One region of the Vibrio sp. DW001 genome, then DNA from elsewhere that is predicted to be linked to it. Evidence: predicted binding sites of a transcription regulator. Region 1 holds the regulator's gene; the other holds the start of a gene.
What was found. Region 1 encodes CRP, which controls carbon source genes, mostly activating them, when cyclic AMP is high. Its sites were predicted from a motif close to TGTGANNNNNNTCACA; they were not measured.
Positions count from the first base shown of each region.

Region 2: the regulator CRP is predicted to act here: its motif matches at 1,937-1,952, upstream of dinG (ATP-dependent DNA helicase DinG).

Region 1 is NZ_CP091975.1:3,504,887-3,512,371, reverse strand. It holds gene L3V77_RS16055 (co-chaperone GroES) at 249-539, shown strand; gene groL (chaperonin GroEL) at 609-2,255, shown strand; gene L3V77_RS16045 (hypothetical protein) at 2,308-2,481, opposite strand; gene L3V77_RS16040 (hypothetical protein) at 2,478-2,651, opposite strand; gene L3V77_RS16035 (hypothetical protein) at 2,818-3,042, opposite strand; gene L3V77_RS16030 (GNAT family N-acetyltransferase) at 3,182-3,655, shown strand; gene crp (cAMP-activated global transcriptional regulator CRP) at 3,734-4,366, opposite strand; gene L3V77_RS16020 (phosphoribulokinase) at 4,613-5,482, opposite strand; gene L3V77_RS16015 (YheU family protein) at 5,573-5,785, opposite strand; gene L3V77_RS16010 (hydrolase) at 5,801-6,772, opposite strand; gene L3V77_RS16005 (PLP-dependent aminotransferase family protein) at 6,769-7,485, opposite strand, start outside.
Region 2 is NZ_CP091975.1:2,420,862-2,428,346, reverse strand. It holds gene dinG (ATP-dependent DNA helicase DinG) at 1-1,867, opposite strand, end outside; gene L3V77_RS10965 (porin) at 2,507-3,436, shown strand; gene L3V77_RS10960 (DUF2057 family protein) at 3,596-4,264, shown strand; gene L3V77_RS10955 (inosine/guanosine kinase) at 4,433-5,737, shown strand; gene L3V77_RS10950 (H-NS family nucleoid-associated regulatory protein) at 5,809-6,216, opposite strand; lysine riboswitch at 6,582-6,761, shown strand; gene L3V77_RS10945 (Na+/H+ antiporter NhaC family protein) at 6,858-7,485, shown strand, end outside.

The sequences.
Region 1 (7,485 bases):
TTGTACCAGTTAGACACTTAGTTCGATTCTGAACTAGTCTGAGGTGCAGTGCAATTAGTACGTCGAGTCATATAAAAACGGACTTTTGTCTAAAAAACTCGGTTTAGGCTAAAAAAAAATGACTTCTATCGTAAAAATTTTGTTTTTCCCCTTGGGATTTTGCCTCTTGTCCCCCACTTAACTTTCACGCGCTGATAATTCAGTACTAAATTACATTAATGGAAACAACAATCAGGAGAGACGACCCAATGAATATTCGTCCTTTACACGACCGTGTTATCGTTGAACGCAAAGAAGTTGAATCAAAATCTGCAGGTGGCATTGTTCTAACAGGTTCTGCTGCGGAGAAATCTACTCGCGGCATAGTTCTAGCGGTAGGCAATGGCCGTATTTTAGAAAACGGTAATATTCAGCCTTTGGACGTTAAAGTTGGTGATACTATCATTTTCGCAGAAGGTTACGGCACTAAAACTGAGAAAATTGACGGTAAAGAAGTGTTGATCATGTCTGAAAACGACATCATGGCTATTGTTGAATAAGCAAGCGTTGAGTAATTCACTCTTAAACGACAAGCAATTAGAAATAGAATTTAGGAAAGGATATTAAAGATGGCTGCTAAAGACGTAAAATTTGGTAACGAAGCACGAATCAAGATGCTAGAAGGTGTTAACGTTCTAGCTGATGCGGTAAAAGTAACACTTGGACCAAAAGGTCGTAACGTGGTACTAGACAAATCTTTTGGTGCACCAACGATTACTAAAGATGGTGTATCTGTAGCGCGTGAGATTGAACTTGAAGACAAGTTCCAAAACATGGGCGCACAAATGGTTAAAGAAGTAGCATCTCAAGCAAATGATGCTGCTGGTGACGGTACAACAACTGCGACAGTACTTGCTCAATCTATCATTACTGAAGGCCTTAAGGCCGTTGCTGCGGGTATGAACCCAATGGACCTTAAGCGCGGTATCGACAAAGCGGTTATCGCAGCGGTAGAAGAGTTGAAAGGTCTATCTGTTCCTTGTGCGGACTCTAAGGCTATCGCACAGGTTGCTACTATCTCTGCAAATGCAGATGATACTGTTGGTAACATCATTGCAGAAGCAATGGAAAAAGTTGGCCGTGACGGTGTTATTACCGTTGAAGAAGGTCAAGCACTTCAGGATGAACTAGATGTTGTAGAGGGCATGCAATTTGATCGTGGTTATCTATCGCCATATTTCATCACAAACCAAGAAGCGGGTTCGGTTGAACTAGAAAACCCATTCATTCTTCTTATCGACAAGAAAGTGTCTAATATTCGTGAACTACTTACAATATTAGAAGCGGTTGCAAAAGCATCTCGCCCACTGCTTATCATTGCAGAAGATGTAGAAGGTGAAGCGTTAGCTACACTCGTTGTAAATAACATGCGTGGTATTGTGAAAGCTGCGGCCGTTAAAGCGCCTGGTTTTGGTGATCGTCGTAAATCAATGCTTCAAGATATCGCAGTACTTACTTCTGGTACGGTTATCTCTGAGGAAATTGGTCTAGAACTTGAGAAAGCAACGCTAGAAGACCTTGGTCAAGCTAAGCGCGTTATTATCACTAAAGAGAACACAACGATCATTGATGGCCTCGGTCAAGAAGCAATGATTCAAGGGCGTGTATCTCAAATTCGTCAACAAATCGAAGAAGCAACGTCAGACTACGATAAAGAGAAGCTACAAGAACGTGTCGCGAAACTCGCTGGCGGTGTTGCAGTAATCAAAGTCGGTGCAGCAACTGAAGTTGAAATGAAAGAAAAGAAAGATCGCGTAGAAGATGCACTTCACGCTACTCGCGCAGCCGTTGAAGAAGGCGTTGTTGCTGGTGGTGGTGTTGCACTTATTCGTGCAGCATCGAAAGTCGTTGGTCTTGAAGGTGCTAACGAAGAGCAAAACGTAGGTATTCGCGTTGCACTTCGTGCTATGGAAGCGCCATTGCGTCAAATCGTTGAAAATGCGGGTGACGAAGATTCTGTCGTTGCTAATAACGTTAAAGCTGGTGAAGGTAGCTATGGCTACAACGCTGCGACAGGCGAATACGGTGATATGATTGCAATGGGTATCCTAGACCCAACTAAAGTTACTCGTAGTGCGCTACAGTTTGCCGCATCGGTTGCTGGTCTTATGATCACAACAGAAGCGATGATTACCGATATGCCAGCTAAAGATTCAGGTGGAATGCCTGATATGGGCGGCATGGGTGGTATGGGTGGTATGCCAGGCATGATGTAAGAAGGATTTAGCTTCTCGTCACTGAATGACTTGATAGCGGCGTTGATTGTGCTCATGTACAGACGTACATTCCGCGCATTCGCCTTGCTCTCAAGTCACACAGTTTAGAGAACCCTAAACCTTGTTGTAGTAAAAAACCGAAGTTTATCGCTTCGGTTTTTTTGTGCGAGTAGTAATGGTTTGCTCTTATCGTTGATAGTTTGATAGCGGCGTTGATTGTACTCATGTACAGACGTACATTCCGCGCATTCGCCTTGCTCTCAAGTCACACAGTTTAGAGAACCCTAAACCTTGTTGTAGTAAAAAACCGAAGTTTATCGCTTCGGTTTTTTTGTGCGAGTAGTAATGGTTTGCTCTTATCGTTGATAGTTTGATAGCGGCGTTGATTGTACTCATGTACAGACGTACATTCCGCGCATTCGCCTTGTTCTCAAGTCACACAGTTTAGAGAACCCTAAACCTTGTTGTAGTAAAAAACCGAAATTTATCGCTTCGGTTTTTTTGTGCGAGTAGTAATGGTTTGCTCTTATCGTTGATAGTTTGATAGCGGCGTTGATTGTGCTCATGTACAGACGTACATTCCGCGCATTCGCCTTGCTCTCAAGTCACACAGTTTAGAGAACCCTAAACCTTGTTGTAGTAAAAAACCGAAGTTTATCGCTTCGGTTTTTTTGTGCGAGTAGTAATGGTCTGCTCTTATCGTTGATAGTTTGATAGTTTGATAGCGGTGTTGATTGGGCTCATGTACAGACGTACATTCCGCGTATTCGCCTTGCTCTCTAGTCACACAGTTTAGAGAACCCTAAACCTTGTTGTAGTAAAAAACCGAAGTTTTATCGCTTCGGTTTTTTGTGCGTGTAGAAAATGGTTCAATTACTGGTTAGGCTTACCAAATATTAATTATAAGTTAGAAGAGAAGTGACGAAGTGCAAAGTACTATCCGGATACGACCATATGCCCCAGAAGACGCCTGTACGTTGAGAGCGTTGTTTTTTGATACTGTGCGTAGTGTAAATAGAAAGGACTACTCTGAAAGGCAAATAGAAGCTTGGGCATCAGATGAAATTACGCTTGATAGATGGCAGGTACTTCTGGATAAGCTTGTGCCTTTTGTCGCCGAAGTTGATAACAAGATAGTGGGTTATGCCGATCTTCAATCTGATGGGTTGATTGGCCATTTTTATGTCGATCACAATCATCAAAGTATGGGGATTGCTGGTGCTTTAATGCAACAAATCCTCCAGCAAGGTAATAAAAGCAAAATTCCTCGACTCTATTCACATGTCAGTATTACTGCGAAGCCTTTCTTTGAACACTATGGGTTTAAGGTAATAGAAGAGCGACAAGTGGATCTTAGAGGGCAAACACTCATTAATTATAGGATGGAGCTGCGATTATAAACCAATGCGCGTCTTTTCTTATGGCATAAAAAAAGCAGCGTAAACGCTGCTTTTTAATCAGTGCTGTTTGTGACGGTATTAACGTGTACCGTAAACTACGATAGTTTTACCGTGAGCAGAAATTAAATTCTGTTCTTCAAGCATCTTAAGAATACGACCAACGGTTTCACGTGAACAACCTACAATCTGACCAATCTCTTGACGAGTGATCTTAATTTGCATGCCGTCTGGGTGAGTCATCGCATCTGGTTGTTTTGCCAAGTTTAGAAGTGTTTGAGCAATACGACCCGTCACATCTAAGAATGCTAAGTCACCAACTTTTTGGCTAGTCGTTTGTAGACGGCTTGCCATTTGAGCTGAAAGACGCATCAAAATGTCAGGATTAACTTGAATAAGCTGACGGAATTTCTTAAACGAAATCTCAGCTACTTCACATGGTGATTTAGCACGAACCCATGCGGTACGCTCTTGATCTTCTTCGAATAGACCTAGCTCACCGATGAAGTCTCCTTGGTTAAGGTAAGAAAGAATCATCTCTTTACCTTCTTCATCCTTGATAAGCACAGCTACAGAGCCTTTCACAATGTAATACAGAGTTTCCGCTTTTTCTCCAGCGTGAATAAGCGTACTTTTGGAAGGATATTTATGAATATGACAATGCGAAAGAAACCACTCTAACGTTGGATCGGTTTGAGGTTTACCAAGAACCATAATTATCTCACTATTATCTGTAGGGCCTGTGCCAGCAGCTTTCCTTTGCTGTATCCCCATATTATTGGTGACGTTAGCATAAGATTTTAAATTCATAGCTGCAAGCTACACATGTATATAGGTTAAGAATAGTATCCTTTTTTGCAGTCAATTTCTTGATTTTGATCGCCCTGATTTCCCGTTTCTCTAAGCAAAACTGTGCACATCGTCACGGTATCAGAACTAAACTGCATTCAGGCTCAATTTTTAGCCGATTTTCCCGGTTTCTATTAATTGTTGTAGAACCGGTCTGATTATTAATTCCATAGCAAAACTCATTTTTCCTCCTGGCACCACCAGAGTATTATGGCGAGAAACAAAAGAGCCATCAATCATGGCTAAAAGATATGGGAAGTCTACGTTCTTCATTCCACGTAATCGAATTACAACAAAGCTCTCGTCCAAACTCGGTATCGCTTTCGCGTTCAGTGGGTTTGAGGTGTCAACAGTTGGAACCCGTTGGAAGTTTATGTGAGTCCGTGAAAACTGAGGGGTAATGTAGTTAAGGTAATCATCCATAGAACGAACAATGGAGTCGGTCACGGCTTCTCGTGAATGGCCTCTGTCTCGCGTATCTCGTACAAATTTTTGGATCCACTCAAGGTTCACAATGGGGACCATGCCGATTAATAAGTCAACATGTTGTGAAACATTGATATCGCCATCGACAACTGCACCATGTAAGCCTTCATAAAATAGAACATCGCTATCTTCTGCTAAGTCTTGCCAAGGAGTGAATGTGCCGGGCATCTGATTATAAGGCACAGCCTCATCAAAGGAATGTAAGTATCGTCTTACTTGGCCTTGACCTTCATCACCATATTTTCTAAAAAACTGTTCAAGGGCAGGGAAGTTATTGGCTTCCGCACCAAAGTAACTTATGTGTTTGCCTTGTTCTTTGGCTTTTCGAATTTCAATGTCCATTTCCGGACGGGTAAATCGGTGAAAACTGTCACCTTCCACCCACGCGGCTTTCACGTCCATCATACTGAACATTTTTCTGAATGCTTCAGATGTCGTCGTTGTTCCTGCGCCAGATGAACCTGTAACTGCGATAATCGGATGTTTTGCTGACATGAGATTCCTTGTCGTTACATTGATGATAATGCTGATATGAAATTAGTGTATGAGATTCTATAAAAAGAATAAACGCTTTACTTTTTGTTATCAGAACTCGCGCTTGAGTTTTATGTCGACGGTTTCGTGAAGCTCAGAAAAAACAATCACCGCTTCTCCTGTTTTAAGCTGGGTTCGTACCTGATTGACTTTATCGTCTAAGGTGGTTTCGCTTTGGCCGTAATCTGTCCCCTCTCTCAATACAAACTCTTTGATTAGATTTTCAAGCGTCTCACTATCTATTTCTTGCCATGGAATGATCATAAAGCCTACTTTTATTCATGATGCGATGTGTTGGTAATACTTGGGTATTGCTTGTTCCAGCCAAAAAATGGGTTTAGTCAAGGTTCCGGACAAAAAGCCCACATGACCACCTTGTTTAAATAGGCGGTAGTGTATGTTTTTGTTCAATGGAAAGTTGGGTATTACCGCTTGAGTCATAAATGGGTCGTCTTCGGCATGAATGACCTGCAAGGGGATGTTGACCTTATTAATAACATGGATGCCAGAACATTGTTGATAATAATCGTTAGCATTTTTAAACCCATGTAACGGTGCCGTTATCATATCATCGAAGCCATAAAGCGTTTTTAAGGCCTTTAGATCCTGCGTTGAAACGCCAAGTTCCGACACAAGTTGATTCTGTTTCTGTAACGCATTTTTCTTTAGAGAGGATAATAGGTAGTTTCGGTAAACCTTGGAAAATCCTTGTTCAATTCTTGATGAACATGCCTCTAAATCAAGAGGTGCAGAAACGACGGTGGCCGCTTCTACTATAGGGTCGTGACTGTATTTGGCCAAATAATTAACCAGCATGTTTCCACCAAGCGATATACCAATGGCGACCTTCGGCTGATCTGGGAACATGTTTTGTATATGCTCTAAAAAGAAACGAGGGTCTTCGGTTTCACCTGAGTGATAGGCTCTTGCTAGTCGATTGGGTCTGCCGCTACAGCCTCGAAAATGCATCATGACAGATAGCCAACCCTGCTGAGAAAAAGCGTGCATCAAGCCATTGGCGTACGGACTCTCAAAGCTGCCTTCTAAGCCATGAAAAAGGACAAAAATAGGTTTTTCTTTTACCGTTGGGCTAGTCCAATCTTCACTCCAAGCAAGATCAAGGAAGTCGCCGTCTGGTGTTTCTAGTGTCTGCCATTTAGCATAAAAAAGCGGTTGTTTCCGAATCATTCTTGGAATAACGGTCTGTACGTGAGGATTGGTTAACCCTCTTGCTGCGTTAAACTCGGTCATAAAGTAAAGTCACTGATTGGGGTACTATCTAATAAGGCTTTTAACTTAATTAGCCCAGCTTCTACTTGATCTTGATCGATTGGAGAGCTTAATGCAAGTCGTACGGCAGGAGGTACATTCGCGGCTGGCGGCGTAAATAGTTCCGCTGACTTTACGATAACGCCATCATATGCTGCTTTTTGGACAAAGTCGCTTAAGCGCCAATGGTCAGGCAGTGTTAACCAAAGGTGGAAGCAGTCGTGGGTGTATTGGAGTTGAAAATTAGATAAATAGGTCAGCGCGAGTTCTAGCCTTCCTCTCATTTCAGTCCGGATATAATCTAAGGTATGTTCAAGTTTGTTGGAACGAAGCAGCTCACAGGTTAATGCGGTAAGTAATGGACTAATCATCCAGCTATGGTTTTGCAACGTAATACTAAGGTGAGGGTGCAGTTTACTGGGGGGTTGAATGTAACCCACACGTAACCCCGGAGCGAGACATTTGGAAAAAGCACCAATATGAAAAACCTGTTCAGGTGCTAAGTTAACCATTGGTGGTGGGGCATCTGCTGGAAGAAGGCCATTCACATCGTCTTCTATGACATATAGATCATGTCGTTTACAGATGTCTAGTATAGCGATACGCCGCTCTAAGGACATGGTTGCTGTTGTAGGATTTTGTAATGTAGGGGTTAAATAGATAAATCGAGCTTGAAATTGCCGGCAAGCCGCTTC
Region 2 (7,485 bases), 1.1 Mb from region 1:
CTTGCTCCACCGGCGAGGTCGGAACCGCGAAGGGAATTTTGGTAATGATAAGGTTCTCAAGCAGGTTACCAGGTAAATCGAGACCTTCTGAAAAACTGCTTGTACCAAACAACACACTTGTTTTGCCGCACTGTATCAGTGTTTTATGTTTATTTAGAATCTCTGTTCTTGACGATTGTCCCTGAACCTGCAGCGTCCAACCCTTCTTTTTAAAGTGAGCGGAGACAATTTCGGTGACTTGTTTCATCTGCCAGTATGAAGCAAATAGAATTAGGTTCGCTTTGTCTTCTATTACTAAGCTTGGCAGAAGCTCCGCTAAGTACTCGGTAAACTCAGGAGCCTGCGGTTCATATTTCATCGCGGGTATAAGTAGCACAGCATTATCTTGATAATTAAATGGCGAAGCCAAAGCTAAAAACTGTACACCATCTTCTTTCTTTGCGCTTACACCCGCTTGACGACAGAAAAAATCAAAAGAGTTCAGCGCGCGGATTGTAGCTGAAGTCAGTACCGCACCGACACATCGACTCCATATTTGTTGATCTAATTGCCAGCCGACCTCCAACGGTGAAACGTTTACAATGAAGTCTCCTTCTCTATCTGGGCTTAGTTCTAACCATTTAACTAATGGAGCGCCTTTTTCTTTTTTAGGTTCGGCCATTAAATGCCACACCTTAGCCAAGTTTTCTAATCGTTGACTATAAAAGCCGATCTCCGCTAATGTCGGTTCCGCAATTTTATTAGAAAGCTCACCGTCTTTAAGCCTTTCGGCTATAAGGTCGGCTATTTTTCCAAGGGCTAGGCTGGCCTTACCTGACAAAAGCTTCAATTCCTTGGATTGCAGCTCTAACCACTGAGGTAAGTCACCGTGTTCAAATCGATAGGCTTTGTCTTCGAATTGAGTCGCATCAAACTGTTTACTTAATTGCGTTAAAGCAGGTACTAGCTCTTGTACTGAATCTTGCAATTCATTACGAAAGCGATTGACGCGCTTTTCGTCGGCCAAGCTGGTAAATTTGCTTGAAGACTGATTCAGTTTTTCTAACCAAATGGCCGCACCTTTCAAACTTGCGGCGGCAGACGAGTGGTCTCTAGCCACTTTCGGTAGGTGGTGGGCTTCATCGAAGATATAAATAGTATTGTCAGGTTCTGAAAGAATGACACCTCCACCAAGCTCGATATCCGCCATGACCAAACTATGGTTAGCGATAATGACGTCATTCTTGTCAAGTTCAGCGCGCGCTTTTTGAAATGGACATCCTCTATGGACAGGTAAGCCGTTATTGCAGCTATGCTTATCGCTGACAATGGTCAGCCAAATCTCATCTTTAATTGGCTTTGGCCACGCATCTCTATCACCGTCCCATTTACCTTCCATCAGTGCGCGGTGCATAGCTTCTAGCAATTCAATGTCTTTTTTCTTTGGCTTGGTTTCAAAAATAGCAAGCTGCCCGCCATCTGCACCATCTGCGCCACATGCGGTGGCCAGTTTTTCTGCACAGCAATAGCGTTGTCTGCCTTTTGCGAGGACAAATGAGAACTCTAAATTGGTAATGCGTCTAAAAAGAGGCAAGTCTTTGTCTAAAAGTTGTTCCTGTAGCGCCACAGTTGCAGTAGAGATAACTATCTTTCGATTGTTCAACACAGCGCATGGGATCGCTGCCATCAAATAGGCGAGGGATTTGCCTATTCCTGTTCCTGCTTCCGCCACTATTATACGATTTTTTTTATGGTAGTCCCCTGACAACGTTTTCGCTATTTCTGCAACCAAATAGTTTTGTGCTCGTCTAGGAACGAAATCATCTAATTGGTGTTGTAGGTTTTGATAGCTATCGCGAATCGATTTTTGGACTTTAGGATTATGCATAACACGGCCAACTTTTGAGAATGGCGCAGTTTAGCACAGCCAAGTCCTTGGCTCTATTGCTCAAGAATATGTGAGAACTATCACGAAGCATATTAATGTGACGCTATTATTACCCATTTTATTTAGATAAGAATTTATTTTTATTGGCTATTTATCGTGTTTGTCAGGAGATTTGAATCACAAATTTAGTTCTTTTCTGACTAAAACTAGATCAAGCTCACAAAAAAAAACTGAACCTTCTTAGATGCTACGTTAGAGGAATGTGATGTAATATAAAATGCTAATATTTTATATTTTCCGGATATTTATATTGTAAAAAGCTATTATTTTAATTTTATTCGATATTATCAACCATATACATCCTATTGGAGTCGGTATGAATTTGATGCGAATGGTAGTGTAAATAATTACTTTACTGAATGAAATTAATGCTAACCTGTTGTTTTATATTAATTTATGTATTTTTATTTTTATTTTTTTAGGTGTTTGACATGAGGCGATTTCTTTTGCAATCTAGGTTTCGAAATTTAGTGGTGATGACGGCTAGCCAATTTGGTAAAACGTTGTCACCAATAAAATAAAAAAAGGAAACCAAAAAAGGATTTCCTAAATTTTCTTAAGAAAAGGCAGTGGTTTACTATGAAAAAGACTCTATTAGCATTATCAGTACTTCTTGCGTCAACGGCAGCTAACGCAGGAGTTGAAGTTTACAACAATGATGGCGCTACAGTTAACATCGGCGGCGACCTAGAAGTTGTTTATCTTAAAGGTACAGCAGACAACTCACACGTACAGCAAGAAATCCAAGATGCAGACATTAAATTTGACGTTCGCTACGCAGTAAGTGATGAGCTTTCTGTTGGTGGTTACTGGGAATTCCAAGGTGACGACGGCGGCACTACTCAAAGCGGCAGCTCAAACATGGGTGACGTTTACTTTGCATTCTATACTGCATCTGCGGGTTCGTTCAAAGTCGGTGACTTATGTAGCATCGGTGATGACCTAGGTCTTGGTAATGATTTCCAGTTTGGTACTACTACTACAGTTGAACAAGCTGACGTTTGTGGCGACGAAACTGTACGTTGGGATTACTCTAGCGACATGTTCTACGTATCAGCTGCATACCGTGATGACCAACGTTCTGATGACACAAAAGCTGATTTGTTCGATATGAAAGCTGGTGTAACAATGGCAGGCTTCGACCTAATGGGTTACTACGGCACTTCAAACAAAGCTGACCAAGATACTTTTGCTCTAGAAGCAAGCTACGCGTTTGCTGCTGCTAATGTTGGCCTTGCTTACTACGATGTAGAAGATACAGCTAACACAGTAGCTATTACTGCTGACTACACTATTCAGAAAGTAACACTTTCTGCAGGTGTTGATTGGGTTGATGTTGAAGTTGGTGTTACTGATAGCGATGGCGTTGTTATCCTCGACTCAACTAACTACTTCGTTAACGCAGGTTATGCAATTGCTCCAGCTACAACGCTTTACGCTGAAATTGGCGGCAACGACCTAGATGATAGCGAAGTTGGCTATGCTGTAGGCGCTAAAGTAGAATTCTAATCTGAAACTTTAGTTTCAAATAGAATCCAAAAAAACCACCCATAGGGTGGTTTTTTTATTGCGTGAATAAATACCGTCTACGGGCTTGGCTCTACTACGTAGAATCGGTATCATGAAGCGGAATGACAATTTTAGTGTTTGAATAAATTAAGGAATAATATGAAACGCATATTCTATGTGCTAATTGGTTTAGTGCTATCAGGTGCCGTATCGTCAGCTGAGTTGATCCCAGGTAAAAATATACGGATTTTGGTAATAAATGAACAAGAACCTGAATCTTGGAGTGGCCCCTTTGAACTAAAGGACGGGTTTACTCAGGTGGTAGTAAGAGTATCTGCGCGGCTCGGAAAAGGTTCAAGTAAGAAAGTGTTTGACTCTGCCCCATTCATAATGATGTTTGAATCCAATGGACAAGACCTAGAAATTATTGCACCTCAAATGAATAATTACGAATGGGCAACACGACATTTTGAAGGCGTACCAAAAATGAAATTGGTCGATTCGAATGGGGATGTAGAATATACCTACCAGAAACTCGAAGGTAAAGATGGCTTTATGCCATATCAAGATGTGCAAGAACTTGTTGTGGAACACAACCAGAACAACGCCATCTTCTTCGGTAGCGAAGCTGAAATCACAGCGAAAGCGGAATTAGCGGCAGTTGCAGCAACAACCGTTGCGGCAGGAAGTTCTGCTGGACATGACAGTGCTTCAAAAGGAAACTTACCTAACGATGGTGTTAACCTCGATCAACTAAAAGCTTGGTATCTAAAAGCCTCTAAAGCCGAGCGTAAAGAATTCCGTAGATGGATGATTGACCAAGAATAATCCTTTATTCAGACAACAAAAAACCGCCAATAATTTGTTATTGGCGGTTTTTTGTTGTCTGAATATTATTCCCAATACGAAAACGTTTGCTTTTTACCGTCATATTGCTGTTACAAATAACAAAGGCTAGAATTGGACATACGCCCTTACTAGCAGCAGAACCTTTCTATGAAATTTCCCGGTCAACGCAAATCTAAACACTATTTTCCCGTTAATGCGCGCGATCCTTTAGTGACTCAAGTACAAACTAATAAAAGGATGACAAGAACGCATATCATTGGGATTGATCAGACATTAGTGGATATCGAAGCTCGAGTGCCCGATCATTTCATCGAAAAATATGGTCTCAGTAAAGGTCATTCTCTGGTTATTGATGACGAAACAGCGGAAGCACTTTATCAGCAACTAAAACGCGATGAGCTGATAAGTAATGAGTTTGCGGGCGGAACCATAGGAAATACGCTACATAACTATTCCGTTCTTGCTGATGACAAGTCGACCCTGTTGGGAGTGATGAGTAAAGACATTGAAATTGGCAGCTATGGCTATCGCTATTTGTGTAATACCTCTAGCCGTATGGACCTTAACTACCTCCAATCGGTCACGGGTGCGATAGGACGCTGTTTTGCGTTGATATCGGACAATGGCGAAAGGACCTTCGCCATCAGTGAGGGACAGATGAATCAATTACGTCCTGATAGCATCCCTGAATCGATTTTTGAAAATGCTTCTGCCCTGGTCTTAACGGCATATCTGGTTCGTTGTAAAGAAGGCGACCCGATGCCGGACGCAACAATGCGCGCTATAGAGTACGCCAAAAAATATCATGTCCCTGTGGTGCTTACTCTTGGTACAAAATTTGTTATTCAAGATGACCCACTATTTTGGCAACAGTTTTTAAACGACCATGTATCAGTTGTGGCGATGAACGAAGACGAAGCAGAAGCGCTCACCGGTAACGGAGACCCTCTGTTAGCCGCAGACAAGGCATTGGATTGGGTTGACTTAGTATTGTGTACTGCGGGCCCTGTAGGACTGTTTATGGCTGGTTATACGGAAGATAGTGCTAAGAGACCAACTACGTTGCCGTTGCTGCCTGGCGCTATCGCCGAGTTCAACGAATACGAGTTTAGTCGACCAACCATTATGGATGCGTGTGAGTCACCAATCAAGGTTTACTCTCATATTGCGCCTTATATGGGAGGACCTGAAAAAATTAAGAATACGAATGGAGCAGGGGACGCTGCGCTTTCTGCGTTGTTGCATGATATGGCTGCAAATAGATATCATAAAGAAAATGTGCCAAATTCAAGTAAGCATCAATACCCTTATTTAACGTATTCCTCGTTCTCTCAAGTGTGTAAATATTCAAACAGAGCGAGCTATGAAGTATTAGTACAACATTCCCCCCGATTATCAAGAGGATTACCTGAGCGCGAAGATAGTTTAGAGGAAGCGTATTGGGAGAGATAATAGTTGTTGTATTAATAGAATGATAAAAAAAGAGCTCCATAAGGAGCTCTTAATAATTTAATTCATTTACTTTAGATTAGGAAATCATCTAAAGGTTTACCAGCATCAAGCTGCGATTGGATAGTAGAAGGTGTTCTACCTTGCCCTGTCCAAGTTTTTTCTTCGCCATTTGTATCAACATATTTATATTTAGCTGGGCGAGGTTCGCGCTTCTTACGAGTTTTTGTTTTGGTTTCGCCAGATAACGCAGAAATTAAATCTTCAACATCAATGCCATCTTTTGCAATCATCTGAGCATATTCAGCTAGCTTAGCTTCTCTTTCCGCTAAAGCTGCTTTTTCTTCGTCTGCTGCTGAACGACGTTCTTCAACAACGACGGTAAGTTTTTCTAGGGCTTCTTCTAATTGCTCAAAAGTTAATTCGCGAGCAAAGGCACGCAGACTACGAATATTGAGCAGCGTTTTTGTAAGTTCTGACATGTTTACTTCCATTTGATTATTATTAAACACCACAATAATAACAGTCAAATTAAATAATACCAAATTATTTAGAATTAAATTATATATATCGTACTAATCTCGCGACATAATAATATAAATTTTTGTAAATTGACCTCATATTTCCAATTCGATGAACTGATATTTTGACAATTCTCTGACATTATTACGTAACCGTTTAAAAAGCAGTGTATATCAACCGTATTGGATTCTATGGACATATCTATCGAATGAAATGAATTGTGACGGCTTTTTATGTTGCAAAAGATGGTCAAATCCGTACAATTGCGCGCACCTTATTCAGTTTCTAGGTTTATATAAGAGTTTTTCTTTATAACCTAGCTGTTTACTGAGGTAGAGGAGCAATAACTATCAGTACATTCTATTGGGGTGATGCCAATGAATAGCCTAGAAAGGAGTTATTGCCGAAGTGAGTGCGTTTATCAAGCCGCTTGCTGGGGTCGTATTTAATAATTACGACACTGCCATAGTGTATTTTTTATTAACTATGGAGCGCTACTGTGGGTTGGGAAACTGTTGGTTTTCTTTCACTTATCATTAACATATCCACATTTTACATGTTAATTCTGCAGTAGATCTCTAACCAATCGGTTTTGTAGATCATGAATTTAGTAGACTTTGCTTCGTCACCCTTATCGTTATTACCACCTTTAATGGCTTTAGGCCTTGCTGTCGTTACCCGCCGTGTATTAGTTTCCTTGGGTATTGGTATTGTATTAGGCGCCTTACTCCTTGCGGACTATTCCATATTAAACTCCTTTAGCTATATAGGCACTACGGTCAAAGGTGTATTTGTCGAGGATGGCGGTATTAATACTTGGAATATGAGTATTGTTGCCTTTTTAATCATCCTTGGAATGATGACCGCGTTATTAACTCTGTCAGGAGGCACTAGAGCGTTCGCTCTTTGGGCTCAAACACGAGTGAAAAGTAAACGTGGTTCACAATTGCTCGCGGCCTTTTTAGGCGTATTTATATTTGTCGATGATTATTTCAATAGCCTTGCTGTTGGCGCGATATCACGCCCTGTCACCGATCGTTACAATGTGTCACGGGCAAAGTTGGCCTATATTTTAGATTCAACCGCAGCACCTATGTGTGTATTAATGCCTGTCTCTAGTTGGGGCGCGTATATAATGACTATTATCAGCGGTATTCTAGTAAGCCATGGGTTAACTGAATATTCAGCTTTGGGTGCCTATTTACGTTTAGTACCAATGAATTTTTATG